Regions from separate parts of the Ralstonia sp. VS2407 genome, predicted to be linked through region 1. Evidence: predicted binding sites of a transcription regulator. Region 1 holds the regulator's gene; the other holds the start of a gene.

Region 1 (7,548 bases):
CACGTCCAGCTTCGCCATGAACAACTGGCGAACGACGGAGCTTTCTTCTGCCTGCTTTTGCGCAGACTCTGCCGGCGTCATGATGTTGATCTGCCAGCCGGTCAATTCCGACGCCAAGCGAACGTTCTGGCCGCTACGGCCGATGGCCACGGCGAGGTTTTCCTCGTCGACCACCACGTCCATGCTGTGCTTTTCCTCGTCCACGACGATGGACTGCACTTGCGCCGGCGCCAGCGCACCAATCACAAACTGCGCCGGGTCTTCCGACCACAGCACGATGTCCACGGCCTCGCCGCCAACTTCGTTACGCACAGCCGTCACACGGGTGCCGCGCACGCCGACGCAGGTGCCAATCGGATCGATACGCTTGTCGTGTGCAACAACCGCGATTTTCGCACGCACGCCAGGATCGCGCGCGGCTGCCTTGATCTCCAGCAGGCCCTGTTCCATTTCCGGCACTTCGTTTTCGAAGAGCTTGATCAGGAACTCAGGGCAAGTGCGCGAAAGCTCGATCTGCGGGCCGCGTGCGGTGCGGTCGACATTCAGGATGTACGCCCGGACACGGTCGCCCGTACGCAGATTTTCCTTCGGGATCATCTGGTCGCGGGCCAGCAGCGCCTCGACGCGACCGGTTTCAACGATCAGGCCCTTCTTGTCGGCACGCTTGATCGTACCGGTCATGACCTTCTCGCCACGATCCAGATAATCATTCAGGATCTGCTCGCGCTCGGCATCGCGGATGCGCTGCAGGATCACCTGCTTTGCAGCCTGCGCGCCAATGCGACCGAACTCGACCGACTCGATCTGCTCTTCCACGAAGTCGTCTACATCGAGGTCAGGATTCTGCTCCTTGGCTTCGAACAGCAGGATCTGCTTGTCCGGTTCCTGCAGGCCTGCATCGTCGGGAACGACGAGCCAGCGACGGAAGGTTTCGTGTTCGCCCGACTCACGGTCGATCGCCACGCGCACATCCACGTCTTCTTCAAAGCGCTTCTTGGTCGCGGAAGCCAATGCGGCCTCCAGCGCCCCGAACACCACATCCTTGTCGACGTTTTTTTCGCGCGCAAGCGCATCGACGAGCAACAGAACTTCGCGGCTCATTGCTTGTTCCCTTTGTTTCGATTTCCTTTGAAGTCCAGCACGGGCACCAGCCGGGCGCGGTCGAGTTCCGACAGCGTAAATTCCAGCAGCGCGGGGCCTTCCTTGCCCTCAAACTCAAGGCCGATTCTTTCTTGGCCTGGTTCGCCCGTCGGGGCCTGAATGATTCCCGTGAAATTCTTTTGCCCGCCAACCGGCAAGCGCAGCGTCACCTTGGCCTCAAGGCCGGCGAAGCGCGTGAAGTCGGCCAGCGTGCGCAGCGGGCGATCCAGCCCCGGCGACGACACTTCCAGCCGTTCATAGTTGACGTTTTCAACTTCGAACACGCGCGTGAGCTGATGGCTCACTTTTTCGCAATCTTCAATGACGATGCCGTTCTCTGCCTGATCGATATACACGCGCAGCAGCCCGGCGGGCGCGCGCTCCACTTCCACCAGCTCGTAACCCATGGCGGTGAGGGTTTTCTCAATCAGATCAGTCAGATGCACGTTTTTCCTGAAGAATTTCCCGGTATGGCCAACCTGCGGAAGCAAAAAAAAATGGGCGCAACGCCCATATCATTCGCCCATCTTCTACAGGATGACTTTTGATTAGACTCACATTGTAATACGCTTCCAGGCAAAACGCAAAAATTGCCCCGAAGCCGCCACAAAAGTGGGCGTTGCGACGGCTGCCGCACACAACGCCCCCAATTTTTTAGCGCTTACCGCCGCGTTTTCCACCACCGCGCGGCGCCTTGTTGCCGTTAGGCATGCCGCCGCCGCTCTTTCCAGGGCGCTTGCCGCCGGGCGAACGATTCCCATCACGCACCCCACCGCCACCGGCCGCACCGCCGCGGCCATTCGTGCGCTCGCCCATGCGGGTGCGCGCTGTCAGCGTGGTCGGACCGCCCACATTGATGTAGCCCATGGACGTTTGCATCGGATCGGGCTGACGCAGGTTGGACGGACGGCGCTGCGCGGGCTGCGCGCGATTACCGTTCTCAACACCCATGCCGCGCGACTGGAAGTTTGCTTCACCGGCAAAGCCAGACGACATCGGCCCCATCAGCACCGGCGCAGGCCCACGGCGACGATTGCCCTGGCGGTCTTGCCCACCGCCAGAACTGGCCGTCGGCACCTTCATGCCCAGCGTGCCCATCAGCGTACGCACATCCTCGGCCGACACTTCCTGCCAGCGCCCGCGCTTGAGGCCACGCGGGAGGACGAAGCTGCCATAGCGCGTACGGATCAGGCGCGACACGGTCAGGTTGACCGCTTCGAACATGCGCCGGACTTCGCGGTTCCGGCCTTCGGTCAGAGCGACGTGATACCAGTGGTTGACACCTTCGCCGCCGCCATCGACGCAGCGCAGGAAGTTGGCTTCGCCGTCCTGGAGCGGGATGCCGTGCAACAGCTTTTGGCGATCGGTCTCAGCCAGCTCTCCAAGCGTACGCACCGCATATTCACGCTCAACGCCATAGCGCGGGTGCATGAACCGGTTGGCGATGTCACCGGAGGTCGTGAAGATCAGCAGGCCTTCGGTGTTGAAGTCAAGGCGACCGACAGCGACCCACTTGCCGGTCTTCATGCGCGGCAATGCATCGAACACGGTCGGACGACCTTCCGGATCGGACTGGCTGACAATTTCACCGGCCGGCTTGTGATACAGGAGCACGCGCGGCGGCTTGTTGGGAAGCTTGCGCTGGATCAGCTTGCCATTCACGCGCACCTGGTCGGTGGCGAGAATGCGTTGGCCGATATGAGCCGGCAGGCCATTCACAGAAACGCGACCCTGCAGGATCAGGTCTTCCATGTCGCGGCGCGAGCCAAGTCCGGCATCAGCCAGGATCTTGTGCAGCTTGGGCGCGTCATCGTCGGATGTCAGTTCGCGCGTCTTGGGAGACTGCGAGGCGCCGCCGGCGTCAACCTCCGAGTCGTACGCGCCTGAAATCACGTATTGGAAGACGTCTTCGGAGCCCTTGCCACCCTTCAGCCCCTTGCCCCCGCGATTCTGGGTCGGGCCGCCGGCTTTGCCTTGCGGTTTGCCGTTGCGGCTCTGCTGCTTGCCACGACCGCCGGCATTCTTGCCCCCTGCGCCTTCCGTACGCTCGCTGCGCTCGGCGCGCTCCGCCGGCTGGCCTTCGCCTTGACGGCGACGGTTCTTGCCAAAACGGCCGCGCGGACCACGTCGCTCGCCCTGGCTGTCTGCTGGCGCCTGTTCGGCCGATGCAGCACTTTCTGCGGCAACGACCGTCGGCTCAGCCGCCGCCTCTTTCGGCTTCCGCACCCGTGGCGCGCGGCTCTTGCGCGGCTGAGCAGGCTGGCCAGCGTCCGCGCCACCCGCCTCAGCGGCTTCACCCTCAGGGCGGCCGTCCTGCTGCTGGCGGCGCGAAGCCACGAGGTTGCGCAAGCCGCGGCGCAGTCCCTTGCGACGAGGCGCGGCCTCAGTCCCATCACCGCCGTCTTGTCGCGGCGGCTGAGCGTCGGCGTCGGCCGGCATACGTGTATCCATGGAATCTGGCTGGGTGCTCACAACGTCTTTCAAATCTAAGGGTTCAGACCATGCGCCGACTGCTCGGCTGCCATGGCATTACGAATGTTCATTGGCCGGAGCCGCAGGCGGCTCGACCGGTGTTTTGTACTCATCTTCGGATGGAACCTCGGTCGCACTCAGCGCCTGCGACTCGGTTTCCAGCGCTGGCTCGTCACCCGCCGCAACCTCAGCAGGCGGCACCGGCGTTTCAACGATGACCTCAACGGAAGCCTCGGCAACCGGCGACCGAGCCGATTCCTGCACCGAAACCTCGGCGCTCTCAGCGCCTTCCGGCGCGTCGTTGACGAGCGCAGTCAGCTCTTCCACAGCAATTGCACCGCCCTCAAATTCGATGGCGCCCTGCTCCAGCAAGCTCGCCTGCGCCTGGGCGCGGGCATCTTCAAGCGGCGGCAGTTCGTCCAGCGAGCGCAATCCAAGGTCGTCGAGAAACTGCTTGGTCGTCGCATACAGCGCGGGGCGGCCCGGCACGTCGCGATGACCGATAACCTCGATCCAGCCACGATCTTCAATCTGCTTGATGACCTGCGTGTTGACCGTCACGCCGCGAATGTCTTCGATATCACCGCGAGTGACCGGCTGGCGATAAGCGATGATCGCCAGCGTTTCCATCACAGCGCGCGAGTACTTGGGCGGCTTTTCCGGGTGCAGGCGATCGAGGTACACGCGCATTTCCGGGCGACTCTGCAAGCGCCAGCCGGAGGCCAGCGCGACCAGTTCGACACCTCGATTCAACCAATCCTGGCGCAGCTCTTCGAGCAGCACACGGATGGTGTCTGCGGACACATCTTCGTCGAAGAGCTTGCGCAAGTCATTGACTCGCAACGGGTCCTGCGCGCAGATCAGCGCGGTTTCGAGGACGATCTTCGCCTCTTGGGTATTCATCGGGTTGAGCGGCTCGTCATTGCTCGCGCGCGGCCAGTCGCCGTCACGCTTGAGGTTTGTCGTCCCACCGCGAAGCACGCGGCATTTCTGAATGCTTTTGCCCGCCCGGGCCCGGCGCGCGAAGACCAATTAATTCAATTGGATCCTGCACCGAAACGCAGTGGCTATGCCCGCAAAGTAGGGCCGGAGGAGCGAGTTGATCCGGTGCCGGTCAGGCACCACAAGGGCAATTTCTTCCGCCGCCATGGGGACGGATACTGCACCGGACGACTACCAAGAAGAACGGCAGCCCGCCCGAATCGACTGTCCAGGGGACTCTACCGCTGGATGGCATCGCTTGGCGCCGCGCTTAGGATTGTTGATTTGCGCGGGTGGCGAATCGAATTGTGGTTGATTGTAGGGCAATTTCCAGCGGCGCCGCAACCGGGAAGATGTCCTAGCCTTCCATCATGGGACGATTGGCAATTTTCGGCTGCCTGAGCGCCTACAGCACCAGACAGAATCCGTGTGCGTTAAGCATCTCTGGCAACCAGATTGCGTGAGACAGCCCCCAGACCCCAAACCCGGCGATGGCGATGCCGGCCGCGCCCCGCGCCCATCGCTGGCGCGACAGCCCGCGCAGCCACCCAGCCAGACCAGACATCATCAGCAGGTTGGGCAACGTACCGGCACCAAAGGCGAGCATGACCACGGCGCCGGAGGCGGCGTTGCCTGCCAACAACGCCACAGCCAATGCGCCGTAGACCATGCCACACGGCACCAGCCCCCAGGCCATACCCGTGAGATAGCGGCGCAGCAGCGGCGGCTGACGCTGCAGCCTACCGCCCAGCGTGGCAGCCCCTCGAGACAGGCCACCTGCCACGCGGCCAAGCAAGCGCTCAAGCCACACACTCCGCCACGCATCTCCAGCGGAACGCACAAGCAGTAAAACCCCATAGGCGACCAGCAATGCGCTAGCGAAAGCAAACAAGCCGCGTTGAATCGGCAGCCATTGCTGGCGCCAGACGGTCGCGCCCATCGCACCCATGATTGCGCCCAGCAACGCATAGGTGGACAGCCGGCCGGCATGCATGACGACCTGTTCAAACCAGAGCCGGCGACGGGACACGATCCGCACCGCCACAGCGCCACGTTCGGCCGCGAGTGCGATACCGCTGCACATCGCCAGACAATGCACACCGCCGAGCAATGCAATCAGGAAAACGCTCAGAAGCGCCGCGGCACTCATCTTTCTGACGCTCTTTTGATATGGACCAAGGTTTTCGTTTTACTGTTGCGAACTAAGCCTAATTGACGCGTTTTGCCCCATCGGAAATGTCCGAGGACAAGAAGGTCGCCGTTATAATAAGCTGGCGCTGTACAACAAGAATTACTCATTTCACTTTCCCGAAATTCGCCCCCGCCCGTGCTCACTCGAATCGCACTTACCGACCAAGCCTCGCGTTGCTCCACCTGTGTACTCGGGCAAATCTGCCTGCCGGTGGGAATGAACTCGGACGACGTGCGCAAGATGGACGATTTGGTCGGCGAGCGCATCCGCATTAAGAAGGGGCAATCGCTCTATTCTTTGGGTGAGCCGCTGGAGGCGGTGTACGGCATTCGTTTCGGCACGCTCAAAACCCATCTGACGCTTGAAGACGGCCGGCATCAGATCACGGGTTTCCACCTGCCGGGTGAGATCGTCGGGCTTGATGGTATTGGCGATATGCGCCACGTGTCGGACGCCACCGCGCTTGAAGATACCGAAGTCTGCGTGGTGCGCTACGACGAGTTGCAGCACCTTTCGCGCCGGCTGCCTTCGCTGCAGCATCAGTTCCTGCGCATCATGAGCAAGGAGATTTCGCAGGATCATCTGATGCTGCTCACGCTGGGCTCCATGCGTGCGGAGGAGCGTCTCGCAGCCTTCCTGCTCAACCTGTCGAAGCGTTCGGCCCAGCGCGGATATTCGTCGACCGAGTTTGTCCTGCGCATGAGCCGCGAAGAACTCGGCAGCTATCTTGGCCTGAAACTCGAAACGGTCAGCCGCCTGTTCTCGCGCTTTGCCGAAGCAGGTCTCATCCAGATCCGCCAACGCCACGTCAAGCTGATCGACCTGGCCGGCCTGCGCCAGGTCATGAGCGGTCAGGCGGCCTAAGCTGCCGTCCATGGCGCCCGCTCAGACCAGCGGGTGCTCATGCGCTTCCAGCTTGCCAATGCCAGGCGACACATAGAGCGTCAGCGCGCTCGACAATCCGCACAACAACCAGAACACAAAGAACGACACGGTGTAGACCGCCTGGGCCGACACCGTGATCTGTTCGCCGAAAAAGCGCAGGTCGGCGGGGTCTACCACCGCGAAGACCACCAGCTCAGCCAGGGCGGCCGACAGAAATGCCGGCCACAGAATCCACATCAGCAGTCGACGCTTCATCGGGCCTCCGTGTGAATGGCATGCACCGGTGCGCCAGCCATCTTTTCGACGACCAAACCGCGCCGTACGACGTTGTCGTGAATGACAGCATCGGGATGCGACATTGCCAGCCAGATGGTCACGCCACAGCCGACCATGGCGACGAAAGGCCCTGCCATCAGCAGCCACGGCCAAGGCTCGCGCCACCACGGACGGGCCTGTGCGGAAGATTGCGTTGCGTGCATCGTTGCCTCCTGTTGGGGATGCCGCATCAGCGCGGCACGATGAAGCTCGACGGTTCGCGCAGTACAAGGCTGTCGCTACCGCTGTCTGCATGGATGACGAAACGGATCTTGTGCGAGCCGGGGGCGGCATCGTCAGCCGGCCGGCGCACGCGCACTGGCAGCAGCCGGTTAGCCGCCGGCGGGAGCTCCAGTGTGGTGGACTCGCCCTGACCGCCCTGCACGTCCAGTTCCGGCATGCCCTCTGCGGCGATGGTCACGCGCATGGGGTGCTCGGACGCGTTCATCAGTTGCAGGCGATAAACGTTCTCGATCTTGCCGCCGTCCACTTCACGCGCCAGTGCGCCACGATCACGTATGACGTCAACCTTGAGCGGCTGCCGCATGGCCAACGCCACGATG
Region 2 (7,548 bases), on a different contig from region 1:
TTCCAGAAGCCTACGGCCACGAAGCACAGCACGGGCCACTTGTAGGCGTTGAGCCACGGCGTGCCTTGCGTGCGGCGATAGTTCTGCAGCGCTTCGAGCCCGATCAGCGTAAGCGGCACCACTTCCAGCGCAGAGAACACCGCACCCACCGAGATGATCGACGTGGGCGTACCCGTGAAGTACAGGTGATGCAGCGTGCCCAGAATGCCGCCGAACAGGAACACGATCGTCTCGGCCACGATGGCGCGGTTGGCGCTGCTGGCGCGAATCAGGCCCAGGCGCGTGAAGATGAGCGCGATGACGGCGGTGGCGAACACTTCAAAGAAGCCCTCGACCCACAGGTGGACGAGCCACCAGCGCCAGTACTCGATCATCGAATAGTGCGTGTGTTGGCCCCACACCAGCGAGGTCGAATAGAAGCCGCCGATGCACGTGGCCGACAGGAACACCATGGCGATCAGTCCGCGCGATTCCGACGGCGTCTTCAGTGCCGGCCATAGTGCGCGGCCCAGCAGCACGACCCAGAACAGCAGGCCGACGAACAGCAGGATTTGCCACACGCGGCCCATGCTGGTGTATTCCAGCCCCTGGTTGCCGACCCAGAAACCGAAGTCCGCACCACGATGTTGCAGCGTGCCGAGCCAGCCGGTGGCGATGGAGCCCACCACGATAAAGATCAGCGCCCAGAACAGCAGGTCAACGCCCAGCTTCTGGAACTTCGGTTCACGGCCCGACAGCAGCGGCGCAATGTAGAGGCCCGTAGCCAGCCACGCCGTGGCAATCCACAGCACGCCAAGCTGCGTGTGCACGGTCCGGCTGATCACGTACGGCAGCACCTGCGCCAGCGGAATCCCGAAGAACGATTCACCTTCCACCGCATAGTGCGCGGTGATGGCGCCCATGCCGATCTGCACCAGCATCAGGCCGATCACGGCAAAGAAGTACTTGCGCGTGGCCTTCATCGACGGCGTGGCAACCACGTTGAGGAACGGGTCGGCCGGCAGCGGCGCAGCCTCCTCTTCGTGCTTGCTGCTGCCGTGCAGCCACAACATGGCGGCAATACCGCCGAGCAGCAGCACGATGCTGACCATCGACCACATGGCGGCGCCGCCGGTCATGGTGTTGCCAACCAGGGGTTCATGCGGCCAGTTGCTCGTGTACGAGATGTCGGTCTCGCCCGGGCGGTCGGCAGCGGCGGCCCACGACGTCCAGAAGAAGAACGCCGCAAGCGCTTCGCGGTCGGCCGACTCCGGCAGCACGCCCGTGGCCATGGCGTATTGATCGCGCAGCGTTGCCAGCGACGGATCGGTGCCGAACAGGGCCTCGAAGTGCTGCGCCACGCCGCGGATGGCCTCTGCGCGCTCACGCGACACGGTCAGGATGTCGCGATTTGCGTCGTACGTATTGCGGCGCATTTCCTCCTTCACGCTGGCGTCGACGGCGGCTTGCTGCACGGTCGTCAACGGCGCGTCGGTATCGAACTGCTGATGCGCGCGAATCGCTTGCAACGCCGTGGCTTCACGGTGCAGCCAATCGGCAGACCAGTCAGGCGCAACGTAGCTGCCGTGGCCCCAGACGGTGCCAAGCTGCTGGCCCCCGGCTGCCAGCCAGGCCTCTTGCCCGCGCTGGATTTGTTCGCCGGTGAAGAGCACCTCGCCCACAGAAGTGACGACGGCATGCGGGATCGGCGGCGCTGCCAGATAGATCTGCCGGCCCAGATAGCCCAATGCCCCGAACGACAGGATGAAGATCAGGCCGAGCCACCGCCACAGCCTTTGGTTGTTTTTCATGACAGGGTTCCTTGCAGGATGCAATCGGAAATTCAGGCGCCACCACCGCAACCACCACAGCAGTGGCCGGCGCTGGCGGCAGACGCCACCTTGGTGATGGCGACGCGCCACGTGGCGGGGCCGCGCTCAAGGTAGTCCCAGGAAAACTGGCCCGGGCGCTCCACTTGAAACTGCGACTGCAGCGGGCGCGGATCGTGATCGTTGATCAGCTCCAGGCTCTGGCCGATGCCGAGTTCCCCGAAGGCAGAGAAGATCAGCGGATGGCGCTCGCGCGGCGCCAGCACGCGGAGGTCGAGCTGGATGGTGGAGGCGGACTGTGTCATGGGGATTCCCTCTGTGGGTGTCGCATCAAAAGATGCATTAAGGATGCAACTATATTAGTGAGCGGAATCTCCGCCGTTATTGATGTATATCAGATGCTTGTTTTATGGGTATCTTGATGTGGCAAATCACGCCACGACTGGGCTTGCGTGCCACGCGGTGCGGTGGAAGTGCCGGTCGGGGCCGGTTTTCGTTTGCGCTGTATCAAAGCCCTAATGGCCGCCGGGGCCTAACGTGGAGCGGACGACACCAGACCGATACACGGGGGAAAAAATGAGCCGTCTTCACACCGTCCGCAGCCTGATGCGCGCGGGCTTGATTTCTGTGGTGCTGGGCGCACTGCTTGCGGGCACTGCAGCCCGCGCCGCGAGCGCCAAATTGCCCGGTGACTTCGGACCGCCACGCGGCGAGCCGATCCACGCCGTCCTCACGAGCCCGCCGCTTGTGCCACCGCCGGTCCACCGGAACTATCCAGCCAAGGTCATCGTGGAGCTGGAAGTGGTCGAGAAGGAAATGCAGATCTCCGAAGGCGTCAGCTACACCTTCTGGACGTTCGGCGGCACCGTTCCCGGCAGCTTCATCCGCGTGCGGCAGGGCGACACGGTGGAGTTCCACCTCAAGAACCACCCGAGCAGCAAGATGCCGCACAACATCGACCTGCACGGCGTGACCGGACCGGGCGGCGGCGCTGCATCGAGCTTCACCGCACCGGGCCATGAATCGCAGTTCACCTTCAAGGCGCTCAACGAGGGCATCTACGTCTACCACTGCGCTACCGCGCCGGTGGGCATGCATATCGCCAACGGCATGTACGGCCTGATCCTGGTCGAGCCGCCCGAAGGCCTGCCCAAGGTGGATCACGAGTACTACGTCATGCAGGGCGACTTCTACACCGCCGGCAAGTACCGCGAGAAGGGCCTGCAGCCGTTCGACATGGAGAAGGCCATTGACGAACGCCCGAGCTACGTCCTGTTCAACGGTGCGGAAGGTGCGCTCACCGGTGACAAGGCGCTGCACGCCAAGGTGGGTGAAACGGTCCGCATCTTTGTTGGCAACGGCGGGCCGAACCTGGTCTCAAGCTTCCACGTGATCGGCGCCATCTTCGACCAGGTGCGCTACGAGGGCGGCACCAACGTGCAGAAGAACGTGCAGACCACGTTGATCCCGGCGGGTGGTGCGGCGGTTGTGAAGTTTACCGCGCGCGTGCCCGGCAGCTATGTGCTGGTCGACCACTCGATCTTCCGCGCCTTCAACAAGGGCGCCATGGCGATCCTCAAGGTGGATGGCCCGGAGAACAAGCTCGTCTACTCTGGCAAGGAGCTGGATTCGGTGTACCTGGGCGATCGTGCGGCACCCAATATGAGCGCCGTCACCAAGGCGACCCAGGCGTCGGTAAGCGGCACGCTGACCGTGCAGGATCAGGTGCAGGCTGGCCGCGCGCTGTTTGCGGGTACCTGCTCGGTGTGCCACCAGGGCAATGGCGCCGGGTTGCCGGGCGTGTTCCCGCCGCTTGCCAAGTCGGATTTCCTGGCAGCAGATCCGAAGCGCGCCATGAACATCGTGTTGCATGGCCTGAACGGCAAGATCAAGGTCAACGGACAGGAATATGACTCCGTCATGCCGCCGATGACGCAGCTCAATGACGACGAGGTCGCCAACATCCTGACCTACGTGCTCAACAGCTGGGACAACCCCGGCGGCCGCGTGAGCGCAGACGAGGTCAAGAAGGTGCGTGCCCAGCCGGCGCCCGCCAAGGCTGTGGCCGAACATTGACCGGATCCGCACGACCATGTCCCGCCTGACCTTGCACCTTGCTGCCATGTTGATGGCGCTGGCCGGCGCCGCAGCGCAGGGCGCCACCTATGTGCGGTTGCCCGGCGGCGACTTCGACAGCGTGCTGCCCCAGAACGCACCGGGGCAGCCGCAGCGGGTGCGCATCGAACCGTTTGAGTTGCGCTCCACGCCCGTCACCATTGGCGAATTCCAGACCTTCGTGCAACGCCACGAGGCCTGGCAGCGTGGCCGTGTGCCGCAGGTCTTTGCCGGCAAGGCCTACCTTGCCGACTGGGCCGATGCGACGCATGCCGATCCGCAGGCGTCGCCGCAAGCGCCGGTGACTGGCGTGACCTGGTTTGCCGCCCGTGCCTATTGCGAAAGCGAAGGCGCGCGGCTGCCGACGTGGCTCGAGTGGGAATCCGCCGCTGCGGCCGACGCCACCCGCGCAGACGCCCGCGACGACCCGCAATGGGCGCAACGCATTCTCGGCTGGTACGAACGTCCCGCCACGCGTGTGTTGCCGCCCGTTGGCGGCCCAGCGGATGTCCATGGCGTGCGCGATCTGCACGGCCTGATCTGGGAATGGGTCGACGATTTCAACGCGTTGTTCATTGCCGGGGACAGCCGCACGCAGGGCGACCCCGACAAGCAGAAGTTTTGCGGCGCCGGTGCCATCAGCATCGTGCGCCGCGACAGCTACGCCGTGCTGATGCGCGTGGCGTTGCTGTCATCACTCGAAGGCGCCGATGCCACGGGAAGCCTTGGCTTTCGCTGCGCCCGATCCCTCAATGGAGAACGTCCATGACGCTTCTTAAGCAACTTTGCCGTGCCTTCGTGGCATGTGTGCTGGCGGGGGCCGCCGCAGGCGCGCTTGCCGCCGGGCCCGTCGCTTCGGGCTCGCTGTATCAATCTGACGTGGCGTTGACCGACCAGAACGGCCGCGTCTTTCATCTGGCAGACCTGCGCGGCGAGCCGGTGCTGGTAAGCATGTTCTATTCGTCGTGCCAGATGGTCTGCCCGATGATCTTCGAGACCATTCGTGCGACGCTGGCCAAGGGCGGTAAGCCCGCGCACGACGGCGTGCGGGTGCTGATGGTGACGGTCGATCCGGAGCGCGATTCCGTTGCGGCGCTCAAGAAGACCGCCGCCGCGCACAACGCTGGCGAGCACTGGCAGGTCGCCCGTGCCGACGCGAGCGGCACGCGTGAGGTGGCGGCCTTGCTGGGCGTGCAATACCGCCGTCTGGCCGATGGCGATTTCAACCATTCGAGCACGATCCTGCTGCTGGACGCGGAAGGGCGCATCAGTGCGCGCACCAATACGCTGGGCGCGGTCGATCCGAAACTGGTGGATGCCATGCGCAAGCTGGTGGCGGCGCAGGCGCGATAAGCGTACCTAGGCCTTGCTGTAAGCAATCACCGTCTGCGTCTGCACGCCAAGGCCGTCGATGCCCAATCGCATGGTGTCGCCCGCGTTGAGATAGCGCGGCGGCTTGGCGCCCATGCCGACACCGGGCGGCGTACCGGTGCAAATCAAGTCGCCGGGGTGCAGCGTCATGAAGCGGCTGACGTAGCTCACCAGATGCGCCACGCCAAACACCATGGTGGCTGTGTTGCCCCGCTGCGCACGTTCGCCATTGACGTCGAGCCACAGGCCAAGCGCTTGCGGGTCGGGCACTTCGTCGCGTGTGACCAGCCACGGGCCGACGGGGCAGAAGGTGTCGCAGCCCTTGCCCTTGTCCCAAGTGCCGCCGCGCTCCAGCTGGAACTCGCGCTCCGACACATCGTTCACCACGCAATAGCCGGCAACGTGCGAGAGCGCTTCTTCGCGGGAAACATCGCTCGCCGTCTTGCCGATCACTACACCGGGTTCAACCTCCCAGTCGGTCTTTGCCGAGCCGCGCGGCAGCATGACGGCATCGTTGGGGCCGTTCAATGCGCTGTTGGCTTTGAGGAAGAGGATGGGCTCAGCGGGTGGCGGCAAGCCGGCCTCGGCTGCGTGGTCGGCATAGTTCAGGCCGATCGCGATGATCTTGCCGATGCCCGTCCATGGCACGCCAAACCGCGTGTCCTGCACCACGGGCAAGGCAGCGATGTCTATGCCTGCGAGTTGCGCGAGGGCGGCATCTGACAACTGTTGCGGGCCCAGGTCGCCAACCACGCCTGACAAGTCGCGCACGTGGCCTTGCGTATCGATCAGGCCTGGACGTTCTGCGCCGGGCGCACCCACGCGTACGAGTTTCATTGCGCGCCTTTCTTGGGGGCTTCCTTGGTTGATCGGGTAGGGCGCCCGGCCTCGGCCAGGCTGTTTGCCACGACGCTCAGCACTTCCTTGGCGGTGTTCTCCGAGTGCAGGCGCAGCACCTGTGCCAGGCGCGGGCGCCCTGGCTCCCGAAGGGCGGCCATGATGGCTTCGTGTTCTTCGTGCGATTCCTGCCAGCGCAGCGTGTCGGCATTGGCCGCACCGCGCGCGCGATGCACCTTGCTCATCAAGGTCGCATAAATGCCAGCCAGCACGGGGTTGGCCGTGCCGTCGATGATGAGCTGGTGAATTTCCTGGTTGATGCGGAAGTACTCGGTGCGTCTGCCCGCCGCATGGGCCTCAAGCATTGCCTGGTGCTTGCGCTCCAGACGCGCCAGAGCTACCTCGGACAGCCGCGCCGCCGCCAATTCTCCAGCCGTGAATTCCAGCCCATGCAACGTTTCGAAGGTCGCGCGCAGTTCATCCAGATCGAGCGGTGCAACGCGATAGCCGATGTACTGCCGATGCAGCACCAGCCCCTCGGCCACCAGCACCTTGAGCGCCTCACGCAGCGGCGTCTTCGAGACATCGAACATTTCACTGAAAGCACGCTCGTCGATGCGGGCACCGGGCGGCAGTTCGCCTTCTTCGATGAGGGTGCGCAGGCGCGAGGCGATTTCGGCCGACATGCCGAGCGTTCGCAGGCGAGGGGATTGAAGCAGCGGTTGGGTCACAGACGTCACCAGAATGGGGAAGATGCACCACAAAAGGCTATCACACACCGAGATTGTGCTTTTGGGAGGCAATAAAATCAATAACTTACAGATGTTGTAATTACAGATTACGTATCCTATACTCGGCCACGTTGCGCAACACAAACCAATCAAATCGACTCAGGAGGTCGTTTCGGTGGGCGGAGTTGGAGCGGGCCGGCGTCAAGACCGGCCGCCCAAGCCCGTTTTCCGAAACGACTTCTGGAGCTACCAGGAGACACGCGTAATGGAAACCGCAAGCCCGGCCCCGGCCATGGCGCTAACGGAGACGAAGAGCTCTGTGCGCTGGAAGATTTTCTTGATGATGTTGATGCTGATATCCATCAACTATGTCGACCGCGCATCGCTGTCAGTCGCGATGCCGTTGATCGCTAAGGAGTTCAACATCGGCCCCGCGGTGCAAGGCTTACTGCTGAGTTCGTTCTTTCTGACGTACGCGCTCATGCAGATTCCGGGCGGCATGTTGGCCGACCGCTTTGGGCCACGCGTGGTGATTGCCGGTGCCACGCTGGGCTGGGGCTTCTTCCAATCCATTGCGGCGCTGTGTACCGGTTGGGTTCCGCTGCTGATCACGCGTCTTGGCCTGGGTGCGGCCGAGGCGCCCATCTACCCCGCCGGCGGCAAGCTCAACGCCATCTGGATGACGC

The links. Region 1 encodes FNR, which switches genes on or off when oxygen is low (the NO sensors DNR and NnrR bind a similar motif). Its sites were predicted from a motif close to TTGATNNNNATCAA; they were not measured.
Region 2: the regulator FNR is predicted to act here: its motif matches at 2,193-2,206, upstream of ACU8YE_RS12715 (DUF2249 domain-containing protein).

Annotation. Positions count from the first base shown of each region.
Region 1 covers NZ_JBRFVG010000001.1:622,662-630,209, reverse strand. The annotation lists gene nusA (transcription termination factor NusA) at 1-1,101, opposite strand, end outside; gene rimP (ribosome maturation factor RimP) at 1,098-1,586, opposite strand; gene ACU8YE_RS02965 (pseudouridine synthase) at 1,795-3,579, opposite strand; gene scpB (SMC-Scp complex subunit ScpB) at 3,670-4,515, opposite strand; gene ACU8YE_RS02955 (sulfite exporter TauE/SafE family protein) at 5,000-5,743, opposite strand; gene fnr (fumarate/nitrate reduction transcriptional regulator Fnr) at 5,921-6,649, shown strand; gene ACU8YE_RS02945 (hypothetical protein) at 6,671-6,925, opposite strand; gene ACU8YE_RS02940 (FixH family protein) at 6,922-7,149, opposite strand; gene ccoG (cytochrome c oxidase accessory protein CcoG) at 7,176-7,548, opposite strand, start outside.
Region 2 covers NZ_JBRFVG010000006.1:212,837-220,384, forward strand. The annotation lists gene ACU8YE_RS12710 (nitric-oxide reductase large subunit) at 1-1,790, opposite strand, end outside; gene ACU8YE_RS12715 (DUF2249 domain-containing protein) at 1,823-2,113, opposite strand; gene nirK (copper-containing nitrite reductase) at 2,385-3,884, shown strand; gene ACU8YE_RS12725 (formylglycine-generating enzyme family protein) at 3,901-4,692, shown strand; gene ACU8YE_RS12730 (SCO family protein) at 4,689-5,276, shown strand; gene ACU8YE_RS12735 (fumarylacetoacetate hydrolase family protein) at 5,283-6,131, opposite strand; gene ACU8YE_RS12740 (GntR family transcriptional regulator) at 6,128-6,910, opposite strand; gene ACU8YE_RS12745 (MFS transporter) at 7,128-7,548, shown strand, end outside.